DNA from 4 places in the Dyadobacter sp. BHUBP1 genome. Region 4 is predicted to be linked to each of the others. Evidence: riboswitches for the same ligand, from Rfam matches in the RefSeq annotation. Region 4 holds a riboswitch; each other region holds the start of a gene.
The links. Region 4 has a riboswitch for cobalamin ahead of metE (5-methyltetrahydropteroyltriglutamate--homocysteine S-methyltransferase). Riboswitches for the same ligand answer to the same signal wherever they lie in the genome.
Positions count from the first base shown of each region.

Region 1: another riboswitch for cobalamin. It lies ahead of ACQ4MZ_RS23075 (ABC transporter substrate-binding protein); the one in region 4 lies ahead of metE (5-methyltetrahydropteroyltriglutamate--homocysteine S-methyltransferase).
Region 2: another riboswitch for cobalamin. It lies ahead of ACQ4MZ_RS23115 (hypothetical protein); the one in region 4 lies ahead of metE (5-methyltetrahydropteroyltriglutamate--homocysteine S-methyltransferase).
Region 3: another riboswitch for cobalamin. It lies ahead of ACQ4MZ_RS07315 (TonB-dependent receptor plug domain-containing protein); the one in region 4 lies ahead of metE (5-methyltetrahydropteroyltriglutamate--homocysteine S-methyltransferase).

Region 1 covers NZ_JBOBIH010000006.1:215,156-220,711, forward strand. Annotated here, with positions in the region: gene ACQ4MZ_RS23055 (adenosylcobinamide-GDP ribazoletransferase) at 1-76, opposite strand, end outside; gene cobT (nicotinate-nucleotide--dimethylbenzimidazole phosphoribosyltransferase) at 89-1,123, opposite strand; gene ACQ4MZ_RS23065 (bifunctional adenosylcobinamide kinase/adenosylcobinamide-phosphate guanylyltransferase) at 1,126-1,638, opposite strand; gene ACQ4MZ_RS23070 (cob(I)yrinic acid a,c-diamide adenosyltransferase) at 1,635-2,219, opposite strand; gene ACQ4MZ_RS23075 (ABC transporter substrate-binding protein) at 2,220-3,422, opposite strand; cobalamin riboswitch at 3,422-3,694, opposite strand; gene ACQ4MZ_RS23080 (hypothetical protein) at 3,745-4,644, shown strand; gene cbiB (adenosylcobinamide-phosphate synthase CbiB) at 4,610-5,556, opposite strand, start outside; gene ACQ4MZ_RS23090 (pyridoxal phosphate-dependent aminotransferase) at 5,539-5,556, opposite strand, start outside.
Region 2 covers NZ_JBOBIH010000006.1:229,688-235,243, reverse strand. Annotated here, with positions in the region: gene ACQ4MZ_RS23130 (hypothetical protein) at 1-163, opposite strand, end outside; gene ACQ4MZ_RS23125 (hypothetical protein) at 245-433, shown strand; gene ACQ4MZ_RS23120 (TonB-dependent receptor plug domain-containing protein) at 445-2,649, opposite strand; gene ACQ4MZ_RS23115 (hypothetical protein) at 2,652-3,338, opposite strand; cobalamin riboswitch at 3,442-3,709, opposite strand; gene ACQ4MZ_RS23110 (cobyrinate a,c-diamide synthase) at 4,512-5,556, shown strand, end outside.
Region 3 covers NZ_JBOBIH010000002.1:130,686-136,241, forward strand. Annotated here, with positions in the region: gene ACQ4MZ_RS07305 (tetratricopeptide repeat protein) at 1-604, shown strand, start outside; gene ACQ4MZ_RS07310 (DUF5074 domain-containing protein) at 665-1,741, opposite strand; gene ACQ4MZ_RS07315 (TonB-dependent receptor plug domain-containing protein) at 1,752-3,674, opposite strand; cobalamin riboswitch at 3,725-3,925, opposite strand; gene ACQ4MZ_RS07320 (DMT family transporter) at 3,990-4,910, shown strand; gene ACQ4MZ_RS07325 (glyoxalase superfamily protein) at 4,907-5,308, opposite strand; gene ACQ4MZ_RS07330 (thioredoxin family protein) at 5,357-5,556, shown strand, end outside.
Region 4 covers NZ_JBOBIH010000001.1:568,921-574,476, forward strand. Annotated here, with positions in the region: gene ACQ4MZ_RS02455 (D-2-hydroxyacid dehydrogenase) at 1-34, opposite strand, end outside; gene ACQ4MZ_RS02460 (hypothetical protein) at 136-651, opposite strand; gene fumC (class II fumarate hydratase) at 729-2,129, opposite strand; gene ACQ4MZ_RS02470 (6-phosphogluconolactonase) at 2,277-3,008, shown strand; cobalamin riboswitch at 3,164-3,388, shown strand; gene metE (5-methyltetrahydropteroyltriglutamate--homocysteine S-methyltransferase) at 3,610-5,556, shown strand, end outside.

The DNA of each region.
Region 1 (5,556 bases), on a different contig from region 4:
ACTTCGGCGCAGGCAACCGGGTGTAGAATTGCAGTGCTGTGAAAAACAGATCCAGCTGATGACGAACGTAGGACATCGGTTATCGATTTTAAGCAGACCTCTCCGTTTTCTGGCTTACGCCTGCACTTTCAAAACTCGCCATTTCATTCAGAAACGCAACCGCACTTTGCAGCAGTGGATAAGCGAGCGCACAGCCAGTCCCTTCCCCGAGACGCATATCCAGTTTTAACAATGCATCTGCACCCATTGATTGAAGCAGCAGACGGTGTCCTCTTTCATCGGATTGATGGCAAAAAACCGCATATCGCTGAACCGACGGGTCTATTTTAAAAGCAGACAAATAACTGACAGATGCAATAAAGCCATCCACCAGCACAAGCATGCCCAACCGCGCAGCTTCCAGCATCGCACCGCACATCATGGCGATCTCAAACCCGCCGAACGTAGCCAATACCGATTCAGCATCGTTACGTACATGCTGATGATGTTCCAACGCTTTGGTGAGTACTGCTATCTTTCTGCCCAACTGCTCCTCGTCTAGTCCCGTCCCCCTCCCTACGCATTCGGATACGGGGATATTCAACAAGCGGCTCATGATCGCCGACGCCGAAGAGGTGTTTCCAATGCCCATTTCACCAAAACCAATCACATTACAGCCCGTCTGCTGCACTTTCCGGACTAGCACGGCTCCTTTTTCCAGACATTGACGGCATTCGGCGTTAGTCATCGCGGGTTGTTGCGCAAAGCTTTTAGTACCAAAGTTGACCTTTGCGTCGACCAGCCTTTCATTTTGACCAAAATCATAATCCACGCCTGCATCTACCAACAACAGGTTAATGCCATGCTGCCGTGTAAAAACATTGATTGCCGCGCCACCGCCGATGAAGTTGAGCACCATCTGCGGGGTAACCTCCGACGGATAGGCACTCACACCCTCCGAGGCTATCCCATGACTGGCTGCAAAAACAATGATATGCGGGTTGACCAGCTCCGGCGACAACGTATCTTGTACCGAAGCAATCTGAAATGCCAGTTTTTCAAGAATCCCCAAAGCGCCCTGCGGCTTGGTTTTCAAATCAATTTTCGCTTGAATTTCCTGACTGGTAATCGTAGCGGTATGCATAGTTATTGGATTGTTTTTAAGATTAATGGAAGTCCCGACACCAGCATAATCGCCTCTTGTGCAGCAGCAGCCACATACTGATTGGCCCAGCCTTGCAAATCGGTAAATTTCCGGCCTGCTTCGGTTTCTGCATGGACACCCATGCCTATTTCGTTGGAAATGATGATCAAAGTGGCATCAACAGTCAATAGCGCATCGACTTCTGCTTTGAATGCCGCCAGCGCTTTTTCAATATCGTATTCAAACGCGACAAACAGATTGGTCAGCCACAATGTAACACAGTCGACCACAGCTACTCTTCCGGCCAGCGGCAACAGGTGAATATCCCGCTCGCTTTCCAGCGCTGTCCATTCCGGCCCCCGCTCGTCCTGATGCCGTTTCACCCGTCGGCCAAAATCCTCGTCCCAAATCCTGGATGTAGCCACATATACCGGATTAGCACTTTTTTGCAAAGCGAGATCCATCGCAAACCTGCTTTTGCCACTCCGGACGCCGCCGGTCACATAGATGATCATGACGGTTCAGCGTTTTTGAAACGCTTGTATAGAAACAGTTGCCATTTTTCTTCCGCCACCCCTGCTTTGTCCATCTCGGCACGAGCGAGCGTGAAAAACAGGTCCGAAAGGCGGTTGATATAGGCCGGGATCGCTTCATGCACCTCATCGGTTTTGATCAGCGACACCAACCGGCGCTCTCCCCGGCGCATTTGCGTACGTGCGATGTGGCAAAGTGCCGATACCTCATTCCCGCCCGGCAGCAGAAAATAGTCCGAAGGCGAAGTCATAGCAGCTTCCAGCGCGTCGATCCACTCCTCACAAAAAGCGGCGCCATCCACCGGCATCGGGTTTTTATTCTCCTTTTTGGCATCCGATGGCCGTGCCAGGTGCGACATCATATCCATCAGGTCCTTTTGGATTTTATGCAAATTGGACTGCCATTCATGCCCGGCACCGAGCTTTACCCGTAAAAGCCCGATCGTCGAATTCGCTTCATCGAGCGTCCCGATGCATTCGATGCGCACATCGTCCTTGCTCACCCTGCTCCCGCCAAATAGCCCGGTGGTGCCTTTATCGCCCTTTTTGGTATATATTTTCATTTAATTAATTGATTTATAATAGATCAACTCGTGATTCGGTAATAGCTCCGGGTGGATAATACGGATCAGATCGGCCAGTACCAAATGCGGGTTTACCGCGCCGGACTCCCAGTAATCGTTGGCCCCCTGCGCATTCATGCGTTTGTTATAGCTGTAAATGTGATTGGTTTTAAATGCCTTGAAATCCGCATAACGGATATCTCGCGCGAGGACGTCCTTCTTCGTCTGTACATTTCCGATACTTACATTCAGCCAGAAGTCGGCCTGCAATGCAATGGGATAAACGGTTTCAAAACTGAGTGGCAAGCTTCCGGTTGCCTTTGTTCCGGACCAATGATACGAGGCGCCCGCGTCCTGGAAGAAGCGGTTTACGTAACTATCACCATTTGGAACATTCCACGCGTCTTTGGAATTCATTCCGGTAATCAGGCTCGGGCGCATTTTTAGATTTTGGGTCAGACGGGCCAGTCGTTCGTACTCTTGCTCGACGTTAGCGAACTTCCTATTCACTTCCCCTTCCTTATTGATCAACGCTGCCAGGAGTTTCACCCACTCCGCCCTACCCAGCGGCGTCGTTTCCACCCATTCCGAATTGACCATTACCGGTATCCCCGCCTGATGCAGTGATTCGTAACGGCTAACCTTCGAAACGGGGTTCCCTGTCGCCATAATGAGGTCCGGATGCATGCTTACCAGCAGTTCCTCATTGAGCCCCTGATCCTTTCCTACTTCGACAACCTTGCCCAATTTAATGCGATCAAGTACTTTGGCGGAAGAGACATATTTGAGGTTACCCATACCTGTAAGAATATCCTCACAATCCAAAAAGCCAATCAACCCGATGTGCAGTGACGACATTGCCACCATGCTTCGCACGGGAATTTCGATGAGCTGGCTGTCTTTGTACCCGATCGGTCGCGGCTTTCCACGTTGTACCAGCACATACGTGAGCGTGTCCGTCGATTTTTCGAACGGGCTCATGATCTTGACTACCTTGTAATATTTATGATAAGTAATTTTAAAGCCTTTGGCGTGGGCCACTTTGGCTTTTTCAGGAAACAGGTCGGGGCCTGAATAATGGGAATCGCCTTTTTCGTAAAGCGATGACGAAGTGCTGCAACTAGCCAACAAGCGGCACAGCAGCAGGGCTGCAAGTATTTTTCTGATAATCATGTAGTCACCGGCCTTTCTTCCGAAAGCCATATTAACAATGTTTGCAGGCAGGTCTTCTGACTCGTTCAGGTCGTTGGCGCCTTCCCGGGTTAGTGAGTGAATGAGTCAATGAATGAATGACTGAATGCTTTTTAATTACAAACATTCACTTATTCACTCATTCGCACATTCACTCATTGTAATCCCAGTGGCACAATTGCCAGGACCGTTAGTGAACTTACAGCAGCGGAGACTGTTCCGGATTCCCACCGGATTCCCTTTTAATCACGCATGACGCGTGTACCTGGATGACCGCAAAACTAGCAATATTTTATTGGTTATCATTGCAGAGTTTCATTTACACACACGCTTCATGCAACGCGACGACACTCTCTGGAAATCGATCCTGGAAGATATTTTCGAAGATTTCCTGCTCTTCTTCTACCCGAACGCAGCTTCCTATTTCGATTTCTCCAAAGATTTCGAATACCTCGATAAAGAGCTGGAACAATTATTCCCGCCGGAGGATAATTCGTACCAGACCCGCTTTGTAGACAAACTTGTAAAAGTGTATTGCCAAAACGGCGACAACGAATGGATACTCGTGCACATCGAGGTGCAGGGCTACCATGATCCCCATTTCAATCGCCGAATGTTTACTTATTACTCCCGGATACTCGATAAGTATGACAAACCTGTCACGGCATTCGCCATTTTCACGGAGAACAATGCGGCGTTTAGGCCTTGTGAATATTACAGGGAATTTATGGGAACGAGTATTTTGTACAGGTTTAACGCATTCAAAATCCTGGAACAAGACGAGCAGATGTTGCGGGAAAGTGACAATCCGTTTGCTGTAGTGGTGTTGACGGCTCTGATTGCATTGAAATGCAAACATATTACCGAGGACGAAATACTTGCTATTAAATTAACACTTGCCAGGAATCTTCTCGGCAAAGGATTTTCAAAGAGAAAAATCTCTAAGTTAATGAATTTTCTTCGCTACTATATCCGCTTTGAAAAGGTTGAAGCAATCGCTAAATTTGACCATATCATCAGTCACTTAACTAATCGATCGACGACAATGGGTATCGAAGAATTTCTGTTGGATAGAGCAAAAAAAGAGGGGGAGAACAACAAAGCAACAGAACTAATAACCAATCTATTAAGAGAAACGTCGTTCACAGTAGAGGTAATCGCACGTCTGGCGGGTGTATCGCCCGAATTTGTAACCGAAATCAAACTGGGCAAGACATCTCGACTGCCCAACTGACCAGGATAACTATCAGCACCATCGCCAAACAGGTCCGCTGATTGACACTTGCCGCTCTTGCGATTTCCTGCGGTTCAATTACCCGGTCATTCTCCCCGATAAACGGCTTGTCGACTACCTGCCCGTGATAGACATTCGCCCCGCCGAAGCGGCAATCCAAAATCCCAGCTAATGCTGCTTCGGGATACCCGGCGTTCGGGCTTTTATGTCTGTGCCCGAATTTGAAGACAAATCGCAATCCACGCCTGCTTCCTGTCACTAAAACCATCAGCAAGGCCGTCAGCCTGGCAGGCATAAAATTTGCCACATCATCCAGCCTTGCCCCAGATTTCCCGAACCATTCATAGCGCTCGCTGCGGTAACCCAGCATGGAATCCATCGTATTGATCATCTTGTAAGCCATCATACCCGGAACGCCTGCCAGAGCATAGTAAAAAAGCGGTGCTACCACGCCATCACTGAGATTTTCGGACATTGTTTCCAGCACTGCAACGCGTATTTGCTGCGCATTCAGGTTTGAGGTATCCCTGCCTACAATTCTTGAAAGTTGCTTCCTACCTGCTTCCAAGCCTTCATTTTCCAGCGCTGAAAATACCGCCCGTCCCTCCGCGATAAGCGAATGGTTGGCCAAACCATAGTAAACACAAATACTATTGATTACCAGATACATTGCGGGTGCGTGCAGAAGCAATGCATTAAGCCTGTAAAAAAAGTAGAACACCAGCACTACAAGGGTTATGCTCAATATAGCCCCTTTCAGAAATCGGAAGCGGCCACGATTCAACCATTTTTCACCCAGCGCAATTGCGTTACCAAATACTCGTACGGGGTGTGGCCAGTTGTCGGGGTCGCCCAACCGGAGATCGAGCAGGTAACCTGCGATCAAGGGGCAGATCAGTAATACAGCGCCTG
Region 2 (5,556 bases), on a different contig from region 4:
CAGCCTTTACTTTTAATGCGACGGGTGAAAAAGTAGATGCGGTGGCGTCGCCTGCCAGCCGTTCGGAGATAGTGGCTTCGAGAGGCGCTTTCCAGTTTAATTTCCTTTCTCTTTTGAAGGAGTATACGGTGTACAAACTCCAAGTCGGATCAGATCCTGTCATTCATGGACTTGTTGCTTTCAGGCCGACTCGCGGCAAAAACGTTAGTTGATTTGTACTTTAAAAATGCTTAATTTTAGATATATGGAACGAACAGTGAAAAATAGAAGCTACAAAGAGGTCTCGTGGGAAGATGAAGATCCGAAAGGTCCTATGATGGTCTGGAATGGCCCGAGATCGAAGGAGGATGTCGAATTTATGAGCAATTGGGCGATGGCAAGAAAAATCGAGCTCGAAAAAGAAAAAGCCCAATCGGCCGGTAAAACCGATTAGGCGCTATTATATTAAAAACTCTTCAAATAACGCACGGAAAACGTTCTCCCAGGAAGGTTATAACCGCGTTTCTCGTAGTAATTCTCGTCAGTCACATTGTTTAGTTTCAATGCGACGGTGTGGCCGCCGGGGATTTTGAACTGTGCGGCGAAATCCAACACCATATACTGTGGATATTCGATCTCAGGATTGATAGGATCGGTGTAGTCGATGTCCTTTCTTATTCCGACCGCCCTTCCTGAGAACCGTAGTTGCAGCCATCTCAAATCATCATAAGCCAACCCAAAATTGAAAGTATTGCGGGCGACATTCTGAATGTCGCGGCGTATTTCGGAGGCATCGGTGCCTACGATGAGTTCTTTCGCTTTAATTATGGAATTACCGTTCCAGAATGCCTTCAATGAATAGCGATAATCGCTTTTTGCCCCAAAATCATAAGACAGCTCGGTTTCAAGACCTGTGATTTCAGCATCTGCTGCGTTAACAAATGTGGCGCGGGAAACAATCACGTCGCCGTTTTCCAAAGGCTCGTTTACGACTCTGATGATTTTAGCAATGCGGTTATCGACGTTGGTACTGTAGAACGTCACATTGGCCGCGAAACCGGATTGTGGTTTGTTGAAATCCAGGCCCAGGTCCCAACTCAGGCTGCTTTCGTTTTTCAGGTCAGGATTACCGGCTGTGACGGCAATGCGGCCCTTGGAATCGCGTACTTCGTTGTAACCAGCTACGCTGTATGCGTCGGTGGTGACGAAGGCCCGGCCGATGTTGGCTTTCGCGCGGAGCGATGGCAGAAGGGCATAGGTAGCTCCCAGGCTCGGGCTGGCGAAAGGCGTTGTTTTTTTACCGGCTTTGTAGGTAGGCAGCAACGGCGTTTCGCGTACGTCGAAGGTAACGTGGTCGAGGCGGAGTCCTGGTTGTAACGTAAGTTTTCCAAAATTCAATAATGTCTGTGCGAAGAATGCGCTGGAAATCAATGCGTATTCGGGCTGAGTAGGAGCACGTTCGGTAGTGTCGTTGGTCCAGCGGCGGCTGTTAGTGGATGCATTGAGATAATCGTAGCCCCATATCACCGAATGCCGGCCGAGCTTCCAGACGTCTTTCACCTGTATGCCTTTCCATGCATTATGTCCTTGTGCGGAACGGAATGGCACCACCGGTTTACCCGACACATTCTGGGTGTAGTTTTTGGTGTTCTCTTCCGAAGTATACACTTTCACGCTCGGGCTATGTTGCCCGACTTGCCCGGTTAATGAGATATCAAGCGCCTGACGATCAATATCCTTGGTGCTGGCTTCTGTACTGCCCGAGGACAGCTCTCCTGGTGATTCTACATCCCGCGCCTGGAATTGCTCCCCACACACATCCACCCGCCAGCGATCGTTGATCTGATAACCCAACCTTAACGCACCGGAAAAATAATGCAGCTTGGTGAACGGCCGCCGGTTGCCGTCACCGGTTGTTTCGTCGGTTTCAACGACGGGACGGTCGGTGTAGTTCTTTTGCGCATGTTTGTAGCCGAATGCATTGCGGAGCCAGTTATCCTCACCGATTTTGTAATCCTTGGATCTTTCCAGATAGCTGAATGACAAATCGTAATCCAGTTTGGAAGTAATATTGCCGCCTGTGTTGAGGCCGGCCTGTAATGTCTTGAAACTTCCATATTCCAGGAATGCATTGCCGCCGGGGGTACCTTTGGAGCGTTGGGTAATAACATTGATCACACCGCCCATGGCTTGCGAGCCGTACAGTGACGACGCGGGGCCTTTCAGTACTTCAATCCGTTCAACGCCATTCAGATTGATCTGGGAAAGGTTGGTTGCACCCGCCGGGCGGCCATCGATGAGCAACAGCGTCCGCTGGTTTAATCCTGAAAACTGCGGACGAAATCCCCTGATACCGATGCCGGAAGACAGATTGGGGTACTGGATCACATCCACCGCGGCTGCTTTTCGGACAATATCGGTCAGGTCGGCGGAGGGCGTCATCTGAATATCCTCTTTGGAAATAATATCCAGCTTCTGAGCGATCTTTTCCTTTTTGGTTTCAAAACGGGTGGCAGTTACCACGATCGGATCGAGCAGCTTTTTAGCCGTCGAATCCGCGTTGCTTTCCTGGGCGGATGCTGCCGACTGCGCTACGGTTGAAATGGCTAGTAGTGAGAGCAATAAGCCGCCGACTGAAATGTGGGCGGGGCGGTAGAATTGGGTATACATTGTTAGAATTGAAATGATTCAAAAAGAGTGATACCGCCGATCAGGATCGAAAATACACCGACCAGGTAGTTGACGATCATCAGAAAGCGTTCGCGCTTTCCGGCAAAACGGCCGATGGAAAAGGCGAAAAAATAGCCGTACGCTGACATGGAGAGGATAATGCCGATACTTTGCAGTACAATGATCCAAACGGCGGTCATGGCATCGCGGGCCGCGAGTGTAAGTGCCACTGCGCACGCCCCGCCCGTACCGGCAAGACCGTGCACCATGCCTACCCAGAATGAGCGGCTCACCCTGCGTTCGACTGGCGCCGGTACGGGGGCGTCTGTTTTGAAATTCCGGCGGATCGCCATAATGCCGAGCCAGATCATCAATGGGCCGACTAATAGCTCAACCTGGTCGGCAATGTGCAGCGACATCGTAGATTTGAGCAAAAGCACCAGAACGGCGAATAGAATTAGTGTGAGTGAATGCCCCAGCGCCCAGTGGGAGGATCGCCAAATGAGTTTCCATCGAATGGCCGGGTTCAGTGGGGTCACCCCCGGCTGGGCCGCTCCCGGCCGGACCGCTCCTGGGGCCGCACTATTGTTTTCTTCCGTGGCAAGAACCGAAACCGCAGCCATATGGTCGGGTTCGAAGGAATGCTGCACACCCAGGAGCAGCGAGTCAATAAGCAGATACTGGATCATTTGGATTTCCGCATAAATTAAAACATAACTTATGGGAGAATGCAGGGAGTAGCGCAGCCGCAATGCAGCCTGCCGTTTCCTCTTGCCTTTCTTCCCGAAAGCAAAACCGGATTATTCAACGGCAGGTCTTCTGGCTCGTTCAGCTCTTGCGCCTTCCCAGGAGTAATGATTGAATGACTGAATTTTGAATGATTGAATGATCGAATACTTTTTATTCAATCATTCAAAATTCAATCATTCAAAATTATATCCCAGTGACATCTTACAAGAACATCGTTTAGTGAACTTACAGCAGCGGGTACTGCTCCGGATTTGCACCGGATTCCCTTTTAATCACGCCGGGGGCGCGAACCAATGAATAGACAAAGCTAGGTGTTTTTGTTGGAGATAAGCCAGAAAAATAGCCGAATACCGCTAACTTTACGGCATTAAAAGTTCTTTAACATACTTCTCCAACAGGAAAAGGGATTGCGTATCAACGCATTCCGGGGGAATCGTCGGGGCCACCCATGTGGTGGAGTCACGAGCTGTCGCGCAACTGTAAAGGATTAATGATTGAATGACCGAATGACCGAATGATTGAATATTTACTATTCAATCATTCAATCATCGCACCGGCGACCCGGTCAGTTTTTCAATCATTGAACTAAGCCAGAACACCCATCCTTTTCCTTGTTGACAGTGCTTTCGCGGTATGAAGCAGGGTCTGGTTTGGATATTCGTCGGTTTTCGCCGCTTTGCGGTCCGACGCTCACCTGGCGTGTTGCTGCCTGGGGAGTTCCTTTCTGTTTTCTGCTGATTATTTTGCTTGTCTGTCAGCGCACATCAAATCTTGATTTTTCAGGCTGCTTTGATTTTCGAAGGACTGCGACTGCTGTGAATGATGTTCAGGACTTCAATACGTACCGGCTTGATACGGTAAATGACCAGGTATCTGCCATGTAGCAGGTTCGTTACATGCCGGTTTTAGTCGGAATGAAACGACAGATGGGATGATGAAGATATTCAGAAGAAAGCTGATTGAGTTTCTTGAACCATACGATTTACCTCCTCGTCGGTCATCGGCTGACCGGGAAGCGCGTAGTTGGTTTTCAATGTTTTGATTTTTCCCATAATCAAAAATGATAGGGATTTAACTCAAAAGAAAATAGGTGTCCAGAAGATAGTAACCTCATGACTAACCCAAAATCCAGTTTTCTAATCTCCGCGCCGTCCAGTAATTCGGGCAAGACTACTTTGACCCTCGGGCTACTGCGTGCGTTGCGGGAGCGAGGGCTGGGTGTGCAGGCGTTCAAATGCGGGCCGGACTATATCGATACGATCCACCATACGGCTGCCGCCGGTCGGCTGGGGTTGAACCTGGATACTTTTATGGCTTCGGAGGCGCATATGCGCGGCGTGTATACGCATTATGCGTCGCGTGCGGATGTGAGCGTGACCGAGGGCGTGATGGGACTTTTCGACGGTGCCGACAAAATGAAAGGCAGCAGCGCCGAGATCGCTGCATTGCTGGATATTCCGGTGGTACTGGTGATCAATGCGCGGTCGATGGCCTATTCGGCGGCTCCGCTGATTTACGGGTTGAAGAATTTCTATCCCGGAATCCGCGTGGCAGGTGCGATTTTCAACTTCGTCAATACCGAATCGCATTACCGGTTTTTACAGGATGCATGTGCGGACGCCGGCGTGGAAGCATTGGGGTATTTGCCTAAAAATGAGGAGCTGCATATTCCTTCCCGGCATTTGGGCCTGCACATTTCCGCAGAAACAGATTATGAACAGATTATCCAAAGGCTGGCAGAGATTATCCCGCGGACAGTGAACCTGGACAGGTTGCTGGAACTTACTGCCGTCGGTTGTAGCGGCGAAAATGAGCCAGTTTTGAATCAGGAAAATCAACCACACCTACAAGATAATTCCCGGGACCTGCGCATTGCCGTCGCGAAAGACGAGGCTTTTTCATTCTTGTATCACCAAAATATCACATGCCTGCGCACCTTCGGAGAAGTGCAGTGGTTCAGTCCTTTGAATGACAAAGCCTTGCCTGAAACCGACCTGGTCTACCTGCCAGGCGGTTATCCCGAGCTGTTTGCGGCACAATTGGCTGGAAACCTATCGATGCTGGAAAGTATTCGGCAGTATTGTGAAAGCGGAGGATTGACCTATGCGGAATGCGGTGGGCTGATGTACCTGGGCAGGGAGATTGTCGATAGCAAAG
Region 3 (5,556 bases), on a different contig from region 4:
GCGTATTCTCCCGCTCTTCGGAGAAGTGAGTAAGACATCGGAGCAGATTGATGAAGAGATCAAATTCCTGAGCGAATGTGACAAATCATTTTCCAGCCGCGCAGAGGCCAGCAGTTTCTTCGCGACCCGTGCCTGGGAGTATTTGCAGGAGGGTTCTCTGGACACAGCCTGCTACCGCTTCAATCTTGCCCAACTGCTGAACGACAAGAATGTGGAAGCTTACTGGGGGCTTGGGGTTGTATCGTACCAGCGCGAAAACTGGGTGGATGCAAAAAGAATGCTGAGCAAGGGCGTGAGCCTGCAAGGAGACAATGTACCGCTGCTGGTGGATTTATCGACGGTTGAACTCAAACTGTACGCGATCACCAGCCGGAAAGAGGAGTTGGACGAGGCAGGCGAATTATTGAAACATGCGGTTTCCCTTGATTCTACCTATGCGCTCGGTCAGTATAACCTGGCGCTGTTGCATTATAATCTCAATGAACTTGACAAGTCGTGGGAGCATTTGCATAAGGGCCGGACGCTGGATTTTAACCAGCTGAACCTCGATTTTGTTGAACTTTTGAAAGCCAAGATGCCCGATCCGCAAGGATTTTTTAAGTGAAGTGGCATGGTTCCGAAATTGAAAAAGTCTCCCAAGCGGGAGACTTTTTCAATTTACATGTTATTGGAAGAAGAATCCTGCTGGTGCGATGCCTACTTTGACAGAGTCGACCAAGCTTCCATCGGCGCGATAACGAACCGCGTAGCCTGCCTGCGTATAGGACGGGCTCACGCCTGCGTAAAGCAGTCCTTGTGACGGATCAACTGCAAGGCCATAGAACGGGCGCGGAATCAATGGGGTAACCATGGCTATCTGCGTATCGGTAATGGAGAATTTGTAAGTGCCTCCTTGCTGTTTACCAGCGCTGTCATACCACGAAAGCACAAAGAAAATGGATTTCAAATCATTGCTGAATGTAAAATTGCCGGGTGTTTTGGTCCCGTCCGTCGCAATCGTCAGCGTTGCTTCGGTAGCGTTGGTTTCTGTATTAATGCGCAACATTTTATTGCCGGCATTCACCCATAGTTTTCCGTTCGCATCAACACCAACCGGATTGGCAGCACCTGATGTCGCAATGGGCGACGATGCTTCATCGGTGTTTGTATTGATGATCGCCAGCTTGTTTCCGGCAGCCCATTGCGTAGTGCCTATGTAAAGCTTCCCACTAGCATAGGCCAGGTTTTCAGGGCCATCGGCTATGTTGATTTTTTTGGTAACCTTTTTGGTGGTCAGGTCAATAACCGCAATATAGCCGGTCGAATATTTGCTGACGTCCGTTCCCCAGCACGAAACATAAGCTTTTCGGCCTGCGATAACCACTTCGCGAGGATTCTCTATATCCGGTGCACCAATGGTACCTTCATCCTTGAAAGTGTACCGTTGTACGAACTGGACTTTATCCTGGCCGGCAGACATATTATCGACAAGAATAATACCTTGCTCTTCGGAAGCAGTATAATCCTGCACGCCGCCCTTCAATGCCGTTCCGTTTGCCACTGCGAAAATATCGGCGGTTGCCGTGTTGTTTTCCCGCGCGAAGTAGGAAATAGCACCGTTATTCTGGGAGAAATTACCCTCATTCATTACAAAAACACCGCTCACATAGTCTCCCTTCGGAGCCGGGTCGCTTTGATTACAGGACCATACCGCGAGGGTTGAAAAAGCTACTGCTAATGAACTGGCTAACTGTCTTTTCATTTTCATTGATTTATTGAGAATCGTAACTAAAGGTTAAACTTAATGCAAAACTTCTTCCCGGCATCGCATTATTTCTGACATTTAAATAAAACGTGTCGGTGAGGTTGCGGACTTGCCCCTGTAAAATGAGCTTGAATTTGTAAAAGGTAAAGCTCGTTTCGGCCAGCAGGTTTACCAGGCCATAACCGTCCAGAAACTGTGAATTGTCGAAGGTTGTATAGCGCTTGCTGGCCGCCTGTAACTGTCCCGTAAGCTTCGTGGACTTGAACTGCACGAATGCATTTGCATTAACCGTATGTTCAGGTACAAATACCAATTGTTTGCCTACAATATCCTGCGAGTAATTGTCGTAGGCCTTCTCCTGGCTGCTTTTGTTGAATGCATAACCCACGTCCAGTCCTGTTCGCCAGAAACCGGTTTGTCGCTGATAGCCCAGTTGCAATTCAATTCCCCGGGCCAGTACCTGTTGCAGATTTTCGACCCGGTAGCTTCTCGATGGATTCCAGTAAGTCCAGTCTTTAATTCGGTTATGGTAAAAAGTTGCGGTGGTTCTTAGCGTGCCGCCGAAAGCCGCTTTAAATATCTGTTCAAGGCCGATTTCCTTATTCCAACCCGTTTCGGGGTGGACATCCGGGTTACCGAGGTCCTTCCAGTAGCGTTCGTTCAAAGTGGGCACCCGGTAGCTGCGGCCATAGGAGCCTTTCAAGGTAAGGTTGTAAAGCGCTTTTTGAATGAAACTATATTCCACACCAACCGACGGTGTGAACGGTGGATTGAAACCCGTAACGAGGCCCTGCCTAAGGTTAATGGAAGTAGTAATCCGCGCTGTCGGTTGCCAGCGGGTGAGCAGGAAGAAGTCCGTGCGGTTCTCGCTCGCTGGCGAGAGCGCGTATCCCGGTACGCGTGAACGATAATGCGTCCATTCTCCCCCGGTTTTAAGGTGAATAGGATTGATATTGTTGCCAAGATTTAGCAGAAAATCCTTTTCTATTCTCGAAGCGAACTTATCCGTTATTGAATGGTCGGGGTGGGAGAGGTCACCTTTGGCATAATCTATGATGTCGCGTACCCAGGCGGTGCGTAGCGTGAGCGTCCGGACCTGATAGCGGAACATCGTACGATAGGCCGTAGTTTGGGTCATTTCACGACCTTGGATATCGTCGGGCGTCAGCGTCAGTTTATTGTCGGTGAGCCAGATGTGTGCGGAAATTTCCTGGTCGTTTTGTCCGTGGAGGAACAGGTCCTGTACAATGCCTTTTTGAAAAGTTTCGGTAGGCAAGAGTGCGTAAGTGTTCCGGGTTGGTTTGGGGTAATCGTTGTTCATCCTGCCATAGTAAAGTGCCGTTTTCCCTGAGAAAGCCCATTGGTTGTTTAGTGGCACTAGATAGCGGATATCTGTTCGGCTCTGATGGTTATTGAAGCTATCATATTGTCCGCCATCAGACACATGAAACGGCGTTGCCGATGCGCGGCTGTCAAGCAAAATACTTCCGCCCACGGCATCGGAGCCCACAACACTCGCCGCGGAGCCGTACTGAACCGAAAGCTGGTCGAAACCCGCCACGGGAATGGTGGAGAAGTCCGTTTGTCCGAGGGTAGGCGCATTGATGTTGAGCCCGTTCCATAGGACAGCAGTATGGTTGGCGGAGGTGCCCCGGAACGAGGCGGTATTGAGCTGGCCCGGCCCGTAATTTTTAAATGCAATCGGGGTATAAGCGGATAACACGTCACCGATATTCTGATAGCGTACCTGCGCGAGCGAAGCGGAGTCGATGCGCTGGATTTTCAGGCCGCTCATAAATTTTTGAGGGACAAATCCCTTCACGATGACGGGGTCGAGAGCAATGGAGTCTTTTTGTGCATAAACCGGCAGTGTCAGCGCAAAACTTGCCCATAACATCCAGCATCCCACAAGTCTTAAGTTGGTAAACACTCTAAATCGCAATGATTGGCGGCGATCTTCTGTTTTTCCTCCGAAAACGGTCCGATCAAAATGCTCTGGCAGGTCTCCTGGCTCGTCTTTCGCACCCGGAGCCTTCCCGTCGCAGGACAGTGGCACGAAGAATCGGGCACGTGTTGGCAGACTTACAGTTGCGGGGACAGCTTCCGGTGCTAACGGAATTCCCTATTAAGCCTAATCGCTGACTAGAAGCAGCTTATGGCACCAAGCGGGTGCAAAGGTAGGTATTTCCCCCGACTTTCCGTTGTGTACGATAACCGCTATCTTTGCAGCAAATTCTGATTGCTTTTGGCCGCTTCTACTGAAAATTTCCCGACCGCATCCTCCCTGAAAGGCATTTACCTTATGCTCGGCGCCGCATTTTTTTTCTCGCTTACGTCGGCGATCTCGAAATGGCTGGGAAGGGAGTTCCATATTGTACAGCTGGTTTTTTTCAGGAACATTGTTGGGGTGGTTTTTATCATTAGCAGCATCTGGCAACGGCCGCTGAGGCAGGAGGGCGGAAAGTTGGGACTGCTTATTTTCAGAGGTGTAGTAGGAACATTGTCGCTGTACATGCTATTTTATGCAATCCAGACGCTTGGACTCGGCCGGGCTTCTACCTACCAATATACTTACCCAATTTTTCTGGCGCTTTTCTCCTGGCTGCTCATCGGAGAAACACTGAATGGCAAGGAATGGATGGCTATATTCGTTGGTTTTACCGGTATTCTGTTCGTGTTCCGGCCCGATCTTTCGTCGTCGCTGCGGGATAATGCATTAGGTTTGGGCAATGCACTGTTGACGGCCATTTCTTACTTGTCCATCCGCCAGCTTGGTGTCGTGTACGACACGCGCGCGATCATCCTTTCATTTATGCTCAGCGGGATTGTAATGCCTATTTTGTCGATGCTGGTCGGTACGTATTATCCTATGGAGCATTTGGATTTTCTGATAGGTACATTCAGATGGCCGGAGAATACCTGGCAATGGCTGGGTTTTCTCGCATTAGGGTTTACGGCGCTTTTGGGACAAAAAATGCTTACGCAATCATTTACTTACGATAAAGCCGGGCGCGTCGCTGTGGTGGGTTATTCCAATATTCTTTTTTCGGTGCTGATCGGCTTTCTGATGGGAGAGGCGATTCCGACGCTTTCTATGCTGACGGGCATGTTGCTAATCATTACAGGAGGCATTCTGGTGTCTCTGGCAAAAACTAAGAATGCTTAAAGCCGCTCATTGAATGCAAGCCGGTTCATGAAGGGATCGACTACCGTTACCGAAATGGCATTCCATGGCTCCTGTTCGAGTCCCGGGCGATTGTATTTGTATTGCTTTTCATTGAGTTCCTTGTGGAAATCACGCACGCCAGTGCATTCGATGAAGACTTTGGCGCCCGGTGTGCAATCGCCATGGTGTTCGGAGAGGTGGAGCGTCAGGTCTCCGCGCGAAACTTGCATGTAGAGCGGTGCATCGTCGGAAAACCGGTGTTCCCAGTCGACCTGGAAGCCGAGCCAGCCGATGTAAAATTCCCGTGCTTTGGTTTCGTCAAAAATGCGTAAAATTGGGATGACTTTGCTGGCTTCCATGTTATTATGCTTTGGCACCTGACGCGCAGTCCGTGCCATGATTTGTGAAAGAGATTTGTCTAAGAGCAAGAAATCTAAAAAATTACTATGAAACGACTCCTGTCAATACTGATAATATTTCCCGTAATGCTGGTATTCCTTGCCGGTTTCAAAGCCGATACGGGTAAAAGGCGTGCAGCCGCCGAAGGTATTCAGTGGCTGACCATCGAAGAGGCATATGCCAAAATTCAGAAGGAGCCCCGCAAGATCCTGATCGACGTCTACACCGACTGGTGCGGATGGTGCAA
Region 4 (5,556 bases):
AGCCGTCGAGTATGGCGTGGCAGTATATGATCATCTATTGTTTTTGTTTTAAAGAAGCAAGGTAAAATGATTTACCTGTAATATCTGCTTATCAGACGGTGAAATAGGCCTCTATCCTCCACGATGAGGGCATTTTCAGATCTTTTTCAGGATTTTTCGGGCCCTCGACTGGAACGCCGCAGGCTCGTATTCAACCGATTCTTCCAGGAATACCCGCAGTTCTTTCTGGATCTCCGGATAAATTTTGGATAGGTTAAACAGGATGGTGAGACAAAACGTGCGGATCGCAATGGCTAGCTGACGGTTCGCGATAATGCTGAACGCCGCGTCCATCAGCTCGCCGTGAAATTCATCGGGAATGCTGATATCCTGCAAAATGCGCGCACTGTTGCGGATCACGGCGTCATGAATATCGGTGCGTTTTAGCTGACTCACGAGCACGCCTATGTACGGGCGGATGAGCTCCGGGCGCTCGTGTGTGGCGATGCTCACGCTGTACGCAGCGCGTTGCGCGAGGCGGTACTCGTCGGATTCGAAGCAATGCATCAGGTGCCTGAATGCATCTTCTGAAGTACAGGCGTACCTGGCCACTTCCGTAGCTTTCCGCTTCGACTGGTAAGGGTCGGCCAGCAATTCTTCTTTGATATTCATGATTTTGAAAGATCTAAATGCAAATGCCCCACGTTTCGGCAGGGCATTCGCAGACATTACTTTTGGGTTCGGTCCAATTACCTGATCTCGCCCACCATGTCTTCCGGTTTTACCCATGCGTCGAACTCTTCCGGCGTGAGGTAACCCAATGCCACAGCCGTTTCTTTCAGCGTAGAGCCGTTTTTATGAGCGGTTTGTGCGATTTCGGCAGCCTTGTAATACCCGATTTTAGTATTCAAAGCAGTTACCAGCATCAGCGAGTTGTTCACGTGCTTCTTGATATTCTCATGCAAAGGCTCGATACCCACCGCGCAGTTATCGTTGAACGAAACACACACATCGCCAATCAAACGGGCAGAATGCAGGAAGTTGTAAGCCATCAATGGTTTGAAAACGTTCAGTTCGAAATGCCCATTGGAACCACCGATGCCGATCGCCACGTCGTTACCCATTACCTGTGCCGCTACCATGGTCATGGCTTCGCATTGGGTTGGGTTTACTTTTCCCGGCATGATGGAGCTTCCAGGCTCGTTATCCGGAATGTGGATCTCGCCGATACCCGAACGCGGGCCCGACGACAACATCCGAATATCATTCCCGATCTTCATCAGGCTTACAGCAACGGTCTTCAATGCGCCATGCGCCTCTACGATCGCGTCGTGTGCCGCTAATGCCTCAAATTTGTTTTCAGCAGTAACGAATGGCAGGCCTGTCAATGCTGCGATGTGCCGTGCTACATTTTCGGAGTATCCTGGAGGCGTATTAATACCCGTTCCCACCGCGGTACCACCCAATGCGAGTTCAGAAAGGTGTGCCAATGTGTTGTTAATGGCTCTCAAACCATGGTCAAGCTGCGAAACGTAGCCCGAAAATTCCTGGCCCAGAGTCAGCGGTGTAGCGTCCATAAAGTGCGTACGACCGATTTTAACTACATTCTTAAATGCTTCGGATTTCGCTTTCAGCGTGTCACGCAGCTTGGTAATGCCCGGGATCGTAACGTCCACCAGGATTTTGTAGGCCGCAATGTGCATTGCGGTAGGGTAGGTGTCGTTTGACGACTGAGACTTGTTCACATCGTCATTCGGGTGCAAAAACTTCGTTTTGTCAGCCAAATCACCGCCTTGCAGTACGTGCCCGCGGTAGGCGATCACCTCGTTACAGTTCATATTCGACTGCGTTCCGGAACCGGTTTGCCACACCACCAGCGGAAACTGGTCGTCGAGCTGGCCGGTAAGGATCTCGTCGCAAACTTTGCCGATGAGCTCGCTTTTTTCCTGAGGAAGTATGCCGGCTTCGAAGTTGGTGATAGCGGCAGCTTTTTTCAGGTATGCGAAGGCCTTGATAATCTCCTTCGGCATTTTATTGATATCCTGTGCGATAGGAAAGTTCTGGATCGAGCGTTGCGTCTGGGCGCCCCAGTATACGTGTGCAGGCACCTGCACTTCGCCCATCGTGTCTTTTTCTATACGGTATTCCATTTTTGAAGTAGAATGATAATGTAATTGAACAATGTGCGGTAAAGTTAGGCCCGGACTTGCAGTTTCTGGAGTTTTTTATGGATAAATGTTCACGTCTGAAAAAAGAATGTTTAGATTGACGCGCCGAGAACCTAAACCCCACTTTTCATGATACCCAAGATCAGCATTTATCCCGACTATACGCTCATGAGTTCCGCCGCAGCTGAGCGAGTAATCGACCTGATGAACCACAAACCCACATCGGTTATTTGCTTCCCGTCCGGCAGTAGCCCCAAGGGAATGTTCGATGCGTTGGTAGCGGCCAACCAGAACGGCCGTGTCGATTTCTCCCAATGCACTTTCATCGGCCTCGACGAATGGATAGGCCTTGGTGCCGGCGACGACGGCAGTTGTCGTGACCTCCTCGACCGCGATTTTCTGAAACCCGTCGGCCTCCGGCCGGATCAAATTGTCTTCTTCGACGGCAAGGCCTTTGATCCGCAAGCGGAATGCGACCGCATCAACAAAGTCGTGGAAAGCCTGGGTGGTCTCGACCTTATTATATTGGGCGTAGGCATGAACGGCCACCTCGCCCTCAACGAGCCAGGTACCTCCTGGGATACCTACGCCCACATTTCCGAACTCGATACCGTCACAGTGGAAGTAGGTCAGAAGTATTTCAAACAACCCACCATGCTTACCCGGGGCATTACCGTTGGTATCCGGCACATTCTGGAAGCGCGCGCCGCCATTTTGCTTGCCTCGGGAGCAGCCAAAGCCCCGGTAATCCGGCGCGCCCTCGCATTCCCCGTTTCAAAGGATTTCCCGGCGACGGTTTTGCAGAATCATTTGAATGCGGAGTTTATATTGGATGCGGATGCGGCCGGGACGATTTTTTAGCTAATACGAAATCACTTTTATCGCCATTTATTTTACTCCAAATAAGATATTTTATCCTGCCGAAAGGCTAATTTCTACTCACTTCACTGAAATTGGCCGACCATTTACGGCCGAATGCGCCTTCCGCCTAAATTTGACGCAGTTCTTTGTGAACGCCCGTCAATCGGGGTGATGGTTTTTGCTTTTGGATCCCTCAGCCAAAACATAGCAAAACAAAAAGGAACCGTGTGCAATTCACGGGCAGTCGTGCTACTGTAAGTATCCGCTCTGAGCATTCAGGGCCAATTTTTACCCTCGCGTCCCATTGCAGCGCCCCGGCGCGCGAGAAGGGCGGTAAAAATGATACAAGCCAGGAGACTTGCCGTCATCCTCAATGGCTTTTCCCTCACGGGTGGGGAGTAGTCAAGCATTGATTTACCACATTTTATTGCAGTATCACAGGCTACCCGGCTGTTTTGGGGAAACTGTATCTGTTCGTTTCGCAGGGTAGCTACGTGTTGCCGCGATGGAATGAAGTACCGGCGACCGTCCGCAACAGGCGTTTTGTCGGGATGGGAGGGTGTTTTCACAGGGTTTTATTAACTCTTTAAACACAAAAAGTATGTTGTCACACAACCTTGGCTACCCGCGCGTGGGAAGCCTCCGCGAGCTCAAAAAAGCCAACGAACAATTCTGGGCTGGAACGATCGATCGCGATGCATTGCAGAAAGCCGCCCGGAAGATCCGCCACCAGAACTGGGAAACGCAGCAGATTGCAGGCATCAGCCTCATTCCTTCCAATGATTTTTCGCTTTACGACCATGTTCTCGATACCTCGCTGATGGTAGGCGCCATTCCCGAGCGTTACCACCAGTTGGTCGACGGGAAATCGAACAAAGAGCTCGACCTCTATTTCGCAATGGCCCGCGGTTACCAGAAGAACGGGCTGGATATCAATGCGATGGAGATGACGAAATGGTTTGATACCAACTACCACTACCTCGTTCCCGAGTTTGTGAAGGACCAGAAATTCAAGCGGTATTCGGAGAAGGTTTTGCTGGAATTTGAAGATGCATTGCAAAAAGGCATTCAAACCAAACCGGTACTGCTGGGGCCGGTTACCTATTTGCTTTTGGGTAAAGAAAAGGAAAGTGGCTTCGATCGCATTGACCTACTGGACAGCCTTTTACCTGTTTATATATCCATATTAAAAGAACTTGCTGCAAGAGGTGCCGAATGGGTGCAGCTCGATGAGCCGGCATTAGTATTGGATTTGAATGAAAAGGAAAAGCTCGCATTTCTAAGCGCTTACAATCAGATCAGAGAGGCGCTTCCGAAGCTGCGCATTCTGGTAACAACCTATTTCGGGCCGCTAGACGATAATCTGGCAATTGCGACTGCATTACCGGTGGATGCATTGCATTTAGACCTGACACGCGGTGCGGAGACGTTACCACAGATCCTTGCCGACGAAGCATTTGTCTCTTCCACCAAAAAGCTCTCGCTGGGCGTTGTCGACGGCCGGAATATCTGGAAAAACGATTATCAAAAATCGTTAGAATGGATTCAAACAGCTGTAAATGTCCTGGGAGACGAGCGGATTTTGGTGGCACCGTCGTCGTCGTTGCTGCATAGTCCTTATGATCTGGATTTGGAGAAGAATGAGGCAGTACTGACAGCGGAGATTAAAAACTGGCTGGCGTTTGCAAAACAGAAACTGAATGAGGTGACTACATTGGCAAGGCTTGCAGCGGCAGACTATGCGAATGATAGCGCATTTCTGGACAATCAAAAGGCGATTGAAAGCCGCCGTGCTTCCGTATTGATCCACAAACCGGCAGTGAAAGCGCGGGTTAGTGAAGTGCGTGAACGGGATTTCGACCGGCAGAATGCATTTGCCATCCGGCAGGGTATTCAGTTAGAAAAGCTGAAATTGCCATTGTTCCCATCGACAACGATCGGTTCCTTTCCGCAAACGGATGAGGTACGGCAGCTCCGGGCGCAGTTCAAAAAAGGTGCATTGACACTAGACGAGTATGAAACCCGCATTCGGGCGGAAATCGTGGATTCGCTGCGCTGGCAGGAGGAGCTTGGGATCGATGTGCTGGTACACGGCGAATTCGAGCGGAACGATATGGTGGAGTATTTCGGCGAGCAGCTTTCAGGTTTTGTATTTACCCAAAATGGTTGGGTGCAGAGCTACGGCAGCCGGTGCGTGAAGCCGCCGATCATTTATGGGGATGTGGAAAGAGAACAGCCTATGACGGTGAAATGGTCTGCATTTGCACAAGCTAACTCCGAAAAGCTGGTCAAAGGCATGCTTACCGGCCCGGTAACGATCCTGCAATGGTCGTTCGTGCGGGATGACCAGCCGAGGAAGGATACCACATTCCAGATTGCGCTCGCCATACGCGACGAAGTAGTGGATTTGGAAAAGGCAGGTATTAAAGTGATTCAAATCGACGAACCGGCGATCCGCGAAGGCCTGCCATTACGGAAACGCGCCTGGCAAAGCTATCTGAAATGGGCTGTGGACGCATTCCGCCTGAGCGCCGCGGGAGTAGCCGAT